Regions from separate parts of the Pseudomonas sp. REB1044 genome, predicted to be linked through region 2. Evidence: predicted binding sites of a transcription regulator. Region 2 holds the regulator's gene; the other holds the start of a gene.
What was found. Region 2 encodes sigma-54, which starts transcription at its own class of promoters, with help from an activator protein. Its sites were predicted from a motif close to ANTGGCATNNANNTTGCTNT; they were not measured.

Region 1 (3,341 bases), 2.5 Mb from region 2:
GTGCGTGGCAGCACGGGCGCATAGTACGGGTCGTTGGGCTTGGCCGACGGTGCGACGCAGCCGGCCAGCAACACGGCACCACCCAGGGCGACGACGGACAACAGACGATTCATGACGCTTACCTCACGGTGTAACGGGCGCTGCCACGGCAGCCGGGTCGCTAGAGCCAGGGCTCAGAGTTTCTGGGTGACGAACGACAGCATCTGGTCGGCGGTGGAGATGACCTTGGAGTTCATCTCGTAGGCACGCTGGGTGGTGATCATGTTCACCAGTTCTTCCACGGTGCTGACGTTGGAGTTTTCCAGGGTCTGTTGCAGCGTGGTGCCCAGCCCGTTCAGACCCGGGGTGCCCACCTGCGGCGCGCCGCTGGCGGCGGTTTCGAAGAACAGGTTGCTGCCGATCGCCTGCAGGCCGGCCGGGTTGATGAAGTCGGCGGTCTGGATGTTGCCGATGATCTGCGCGGCGGGGTTACCGGGCACAGTGATCGACACGGTGCCGTCCTGGCCGACGGTGAAGGTCTGCGCCTCCGGCGGCACGACGATGGCAGGCTCCAGGGCGAAACCGTTGGCCGTGACGATCTGGCCGTCCGAATTGAGGTGGAAGGTGCCGTCACGGGTATAGGAAACGGTGCCATCAGGCTGCAGGACCTGGAAGAACCCCCGGCCGTTGACGGCCAGGTCCAGCGGGTTCTCGGTGGTCTGCAGGCTGCCGGTCTGGAAGTTCTTCTGGGTGCCGACGACGCGCACACCGGTACCGACCTGCAGACCCGACGGCAGCTCGCTGTCCTGGGTCGACTGGGCGCCAGGCTGACGCTTGGTCTGGTACAGCAGGTCCTGGAACTCGGCACGGTCGCGCTTGAAGCCAGTGGTCGAGACGTTGGCCAGGTTGTTGGAGATGACCGACAGGTTGGTGTCCTGTGCGGAGAGGCCGGTTTTAGCGACCCAAAGAGCCGGAAGCATTCAGTGTTCTCCTCGTGCGCCTGTTTTACGGCACCCGTTCAAAGGTAATTAGCCGAGCTGCAAGACCCGAGCCATGGCTTGGTCGCCTTCTTCGGCGGCCTTCATCATCTTGACGTGCAGTTCGAACTGACGGGACAGCGCCAGCACCGAGGTCATTTCTTCCACGGCATTGACGTTGCTGCCCTGAAGGAAACCCGAGACCACGCGCACGTTGGCATCGGCATCGGCCGGCTGGCCGCTGTTGGTGTGGATCAATCCATCCAGGCCTTTATGCATGGCCTTGATGTCCGGATTGACCAGCTTAATGCGGTCCACTTCGGCCATGACCCGCGGATCTTCGCCCATGGCGCGAATGCTGATGGTGCCGTCGTCACCCACTTCGACTTTCTGCTCAGGCGGAATGGCGATCGGTCCGCCGTTGCCCATCACCGCCATGCCATTGCCGGCACGCAGCACGCCGAGCGCGTCGATGTTCAGGCTGCCCGTGCGCACGTAAGCTTCGCTGCCGTCCGGCGCCTGCACGGCCATGAAACCGTTGCCGCTGACCGCCACGTCCAGGTCACGACCGGTTTCGATCAACGGGCCTGCACTGAAGTCAGTGGCGGGCCGCTCGCTCATGGCGAAGGCACGCGCCGGAAAGCTGTCGCCGAACACGGGCATCGAACGCGCCTGTTCCAGGTCGCGCTGAAAGCCATTGGTGGAAACGTTCGCCAGGTTGTTGGCATGCGCCTTCTGCGCCACCGCGTTCTGGGCGGCGCCGGTCATGGCGACGTAAAGCATCTTGTCCACAGTCATCCTCCGCTGCACTGGCGATCGATTGCCGCTCACCGTTGCTGTGCAGGCTGTAAAGCAAGTTCCGAACCAACTTTCCAGAATTCGCTAAAAAGCCCGTGAACACGGGCTTTCGAGGGATCGGAGCAGTGGTTGGATGTCGGTTATCCGGCGCGGCTTTGCCGCCGGTGGCAAGGGGGTGCCAAAAGTTCGAGAGCCGCGAAGCCGCCCTCAGCGGTCACGGCATCCGCCATTGTCATAGGGCCCGGCGAAGCGCTTCCAGCCCTCCCCTGGCGACCACTGCGAGCACACCAGACGTCCGTCTACCTGACTCTCCCAGCGCCACCAGGGCGCGGTGCCGGCCTGGGCCTGCAGCAGGCACAGCCCGGCAAGCAGCGCGACTGCGACTTTCCTCATGATCACTCCTGCACAAACGACGAGCCCCTTCAAGGCAAAGGGGCTCGGATCACTACGCTCGACCGAAGACCATCAGGTCATCTGGATGATGGTCTGCATGATGGTGCTTTCGGTGGAGATGGTCTTGGCGTTGGCCTGGTAGTTGCTCTGCGCCTTGACCAGCTCGACCAGCTCCTGCGTCAGGTTGACGTTCGAGGCTTCCAGGGAGTTGGACTCCACCGAACCCAGGGTGCCGGTCTTCGGCGCATCGACACCCGGAATGCCGGAAGCGAAAGTTTCCTTCCAGCGGGTACCGCCGATCTGCTGCAGCCCCTGGTCGTTGGCGAAGCTGGCGATGGCCACTTGGCCGATTGCACGCGACTGCTGGTTGCTGAAGCTGGCGAACATCACCCCCGAGGAGTCGATCGACAGGCTCGACAGGATGCCGGTGGCGTAACCGTCCTGGCTCTGCGACATGCGCGCGGTCTCGGTGTTGTACGAGGTGGTGCTGTTCATCGACAGGCGCATGCCGTCGGTGTTGCCGCTCGAACCGTTGCTCGCCCAGTTACCGGAGGCGTCCTTGGACGCCGGGATCCAGCCCTTGAGGCTGAAGGTGTTGTTGGTCACGCTCCAGTTCGCGGCAGGCACGCCGGTGTTGTCGGTGGCCATGGCCTTGATGCTGCCGTCGGCATTGAATTCCATTGTACCGGTCAGCGGCGCGGCACTGGTCGGATCGAGCGGGTTGCGACCATCAACCAAGGTATACATGGTCCACTCGTTGGTGCCAGTCTTGCGATAGAACTGCTCCATCGTGTGTTCGTTGCCCTGGTTATCGTAGACCTTGGTCGGGAACGATTTGGTGTAGGTGGTCTGATCGGCCGGGTCGAACGGCTTGTTCGGCACCATCACCGGCGGCGTAGCGCCGTTGGACACTTCCAGGGGAATGGTGTCGGCGGAGGAGTTCAGGTTGATGCCCTGATCGATCAGGGTGGTCGCCTTGGGCGCCAGTGCCGAGGTGTCGATCTTCAGATTGGTGAGGATGCCCTTCTGGATCTTGCCGGTGCTGTCGGCGGCGTAGCCTTGCAGGTTCAAACCGTCGGAGGTGACCACATTGCTGTTCTTGTCGGTGCGGAACGCACCGGCACGGGTATAGCTAAGCGAGCCGTTGTCCGAGAGCACGAAGTAGCCCTGGCCCTGAATGCCCATGTCCAGCAC
Region 2 (3,341 bases):
TCCAACACATCGAGCGCGGTGCTCTTGCCGGAGCCGGATCGGCCGCTGACGATGATCAGGCGCATGTTCAGAGCTCGTTCTGGACGTTCAAGACGACCTGATAAAGCGCTTCGTTGCTGTCGGCGGCACGCAGACGGTCACGAACATCTTTGCGGTCGAGCATGCTGGCGATCTGGCGCAGCAATTCGAGATGCGCATCAGTGGCGGCTTCTGGTACCAGTAGCACGAAGAGCAGGTCGACTGGCGCTCCGTCGATCGCGTCATAGTCGATGGGCGCATCCAAATGCAGCAATGCGCTTACGGGAGCGCTGCAACCTTTCAGGCGGCAGTGGGGGATGGCAATGCCGTTGCCGAACCCCGTGGAACCCAGCTTCTCGCGGGCAAGAAGGCTCTCGAAGACGTCCTTCATCTTCAGCTCGGGTACTTGCTGGGCAATCAGATTGGCGACCTTTTCCAGGGCGCTCTTCTTACTGCCGCCCGGCACGTTCACCAAGGAACAGCCGGGGGCAGGATGGATTCAAGTCGGGTCATGGATGAGGGGTATCAGCGTGCGGCTGCACCTTGCAGCAGGCTTTGCTGTTTTTCCTTGTGTTTTTTCAATTGGCGGTCGAGCTTGTCGGCCAGGGCGTCGATGGCTGCATACATGTCTTCGTGCTCTGCGTTGGCAACCACTTCACCGCCCGGAATCTGCAGGGTGGCTTCGACCTTCTGCTGCAGCTTCTCGACTTTCAGGATGACCTGCACGTTGGTGATCTTGTCGAAGTGATTCTCCAACCGGGCAAGTTTATCGAGTACATAGTCGTGCAGGGGCTTGGTGACTTCTACATGGTGTCCACTGATGTTGACTTGCATACAGCTTCTCCTTTTGTTGCCGTGCATGTAAGAGGCAGGTGTTGCACCTGCCACTGAAACGCCGTGGCACATCCGGGCGTTACATCAGTCGCTTGCGTTCGCTGGAAGGTGCAATGCCGAGCGACTCGCGGTACTTGGCGACCGTGCGACGGGCTACCTGGATGCCTTGTGCCTCCAGTAAACCAGCGATCTTGCTGTCACTCAATGGCTTTTTCTGATTTTCCGCAGCAACCAGTTTCTTGATGATCGCGCGGATTGCCGTGGACGAGCACTCGCCGCCTTCGGCAGTGCTGACGTGGCTGGAGAAAAAGTATTTCAACTCATAGATGCCGCGCGGCGTATGCATGTACTTCTGCGTAGTGACCCGTGAAATGGTCGACTCATGCATACCAACCGCTTCGGCGATATCGTGCAGTACCAGCGGCTTCATGGCCTCGTCGCCATAGTCGAGGAACCCACGTTGGTGCTCGACGATCTGCGTGGCCACCTTCATCAGCGTCTCGTTGCGACTCTGCAGGCTCTTGATGAACCACCGAGCCTCTTGTAACTGGTTGCGCATGAAGGTGTTGTCGGCACTGGTATCCGCGCGGCGCACGAAGCCGGCGTACTGCGGGTTCACCCGCAACCGCGGCACCGCTTCCTGATTCAGCTCGACCAGCCAGCGATCGCTGTCCTTGCGCACGATGACGTCGGGAACGACATACTCCGGCTCGCTGGACTCGATCTGCGAGCCGGGACGTGGATTGAGGCTCTGTACCAGCTCGATGACCTGGCGCAGCTCGTCTTCCTTGAGCTTCATGCGGCGCATCAGTTGGCTGTAGTCACGGCTGCCGAGCAGGTCGATGTAATCGCTGACCAAGCGCTGCGCTTCGGCCATCCACGGCGTGCCGGCAGGCAGTTGGCGCAGTTGCAGCAGTAAGCATTCGCTGAGTGTACGGGCACCGATGCCGGCAGGTTCGAACTGCTGGATGCGATGCAGAACCGCTTCGACCTCATCCAGCTCGATGTCGAGCTCAGGATCGAAACCGGCGCAGATCTCCTCAAGGCTGTCTTCGAGATAGCCCTGGGCGTTGATGCTGTCGATCAGGGTGACGGCGATGAGTCGGTCGGTGTCCGACATCGGGGCCAGGTTGAGTTGCCACAGCAGGTGGCTTTGCAAGCTCTCGCCTACGGACGTGCGGGTCGTGAAGTCCCATTCGTCGTCATCGTTGCTCGGCAGGCTGCTGGCGCTGGTCTGGTAGATGTCTTCCCAGGCCGTGTCTACTGGCAGTTCGTTGGGAATGCGTTCGCTCCACTCGCCTTCATCGGTGGAATCGGCATTGCCACTGCTTTCCTGAAAGCTGCTGTCCTGGGCTTCGGCGACCGGTTTGCTCTCGCCGTTTTCTGCCATCGGGTCGCTGTTGTCGAAGTCGTCGCCTTCTTCCTGGCGTTCGAGCATCGGATTGGATTCCAGCGCTTCCTGGATTTCCTGCTGGAGGTCCAAGGTGGAAAGCTGGAGCAGACGAATGGCCTGTTGCAACTGAGGGGTCATCGTCAGTTGCTGGCCCATTTTTAGGACGAGCGATGGTTTCATGGCTGGGGCTTAATACCTTGTTCGCCGGCGCGCATGCGCCATCCACTACAGGGCGCCGGAGCGCCAAATCTTAAGCAAGTTATATGCCTGAAATTGTAGCGTTTGCCTAGAGCGCTGTAACACTTAAGCCCGTTTCAACAGGTTTTAACAGCGCTCCAGGCCGTTACCTGGCTGTCAGAGGCGGAACTCATGACCCAGGTAAACTTCCTTGACCAACTGGTTGGCCAGGATGGTCTCTGCGTCGCCCTCAGCGATCAGTTGACCGTCATTGACGATGTAGGCGGTCTCGCAGATGTCGAGCGTTTCACGCACGTTGTGATCGGTGATCAGGACGCCAATGCCTTTGGCCTTGAGGTGGTGGATGATCTGCTTGATGTCACCCACTGAAATCGGGTCGACGCCGGCGAAGGGTTCGTCCAGCAGGATGAACTTCGGCGAAGTGGCCAGAGCGCGGGCAATCTCGACCCGGCGTCGTTCGCCGCCGGACAGGCTCATGCCAAGGTTGTCGCGAATGTGGCTGATGTGGAATTCCTGCAGCAGGCTTTCCAGCTCCTTGCGACGACCGTCGCGGTCGATGTCCTTGCGGGTCTCGAGGATGGCCATGATGTTGTCGGCCACCGACAGCTTGCGGAAGATCGAGGCTTCCTGCGGCAGGTAGCCGATGCCTGCCTGCGCACGACCATGCATGGGCTGGTGGCTGACATCAAGGCTGTCGATGAGCACGCGGCCCTGGTCGGCCTGCACCAGGCCCACGATCATGTAGAAACAGGTGGTTTTGCCGGCGCCGTTGGGGCCGAGCAGGCCGACGATCTGGCCGCTGTCGATGGACAGGCTGACATCGCGTACGACCTGGCGGCCCTTGTAGCTCTTGGCCAGGTGCTGAGCTTTGAGGGTTGCCATCTGTTATTCGGCCTTT

Region 1: the regulator sigma-54 is predicted to act here: its motif matches at 1,806-1,825, upstream of GKC70_RS08200 (flagellar basal body rod protein FlgF).

The regions. Positions count from the first base shown of each region.
Region 1 is NZ_CP046139.1:1,719,610-1,722,950, reverse strand. It holds gene flgH (flagellar basal body L-ring protein FlgH) at 1-113, opposite strand, end outside; gene flgG (flagellar basal-body rod protein FlgG) at 174-959, opposite strand; gene GKC70_RS08200 (flagellar basal body rod protein FlgF) at 1,008-1,748, opposite strand; gene GKC70_RS08195 (hypothetical protein) at 1,962-2,147, opposite strand; gene flgE (flagellar hook protein FlgE) at 2,220-3,341, opposite strand, start outside.
Region 2 is NZ_CP046139.1:4,232,453-4,235,793, reverse strand. It holds gene rapZ (RNase adapter RapZ) at 1-65, opposite strand, end outside; partial or broken gene ptsN (PTS IIA-like nitrogen regulatory protein PtsN) at 68-531, opposite strand; gene raiA (ribosome-associated translation inhibitor RaiA) at 544-852, opposite strand; gene GKC70_RS19315 (RNA polymerase factor sigma-54) at 932-2,425, opposite strand; gene lptB (LPS export ABC transporter ATP-binding protein) at 2,600-3,325, opposite strand; gene lptA (lipopolysaccharide transport periplasmic protein LptA) at 3,329-3,341, opposite strand, start outside.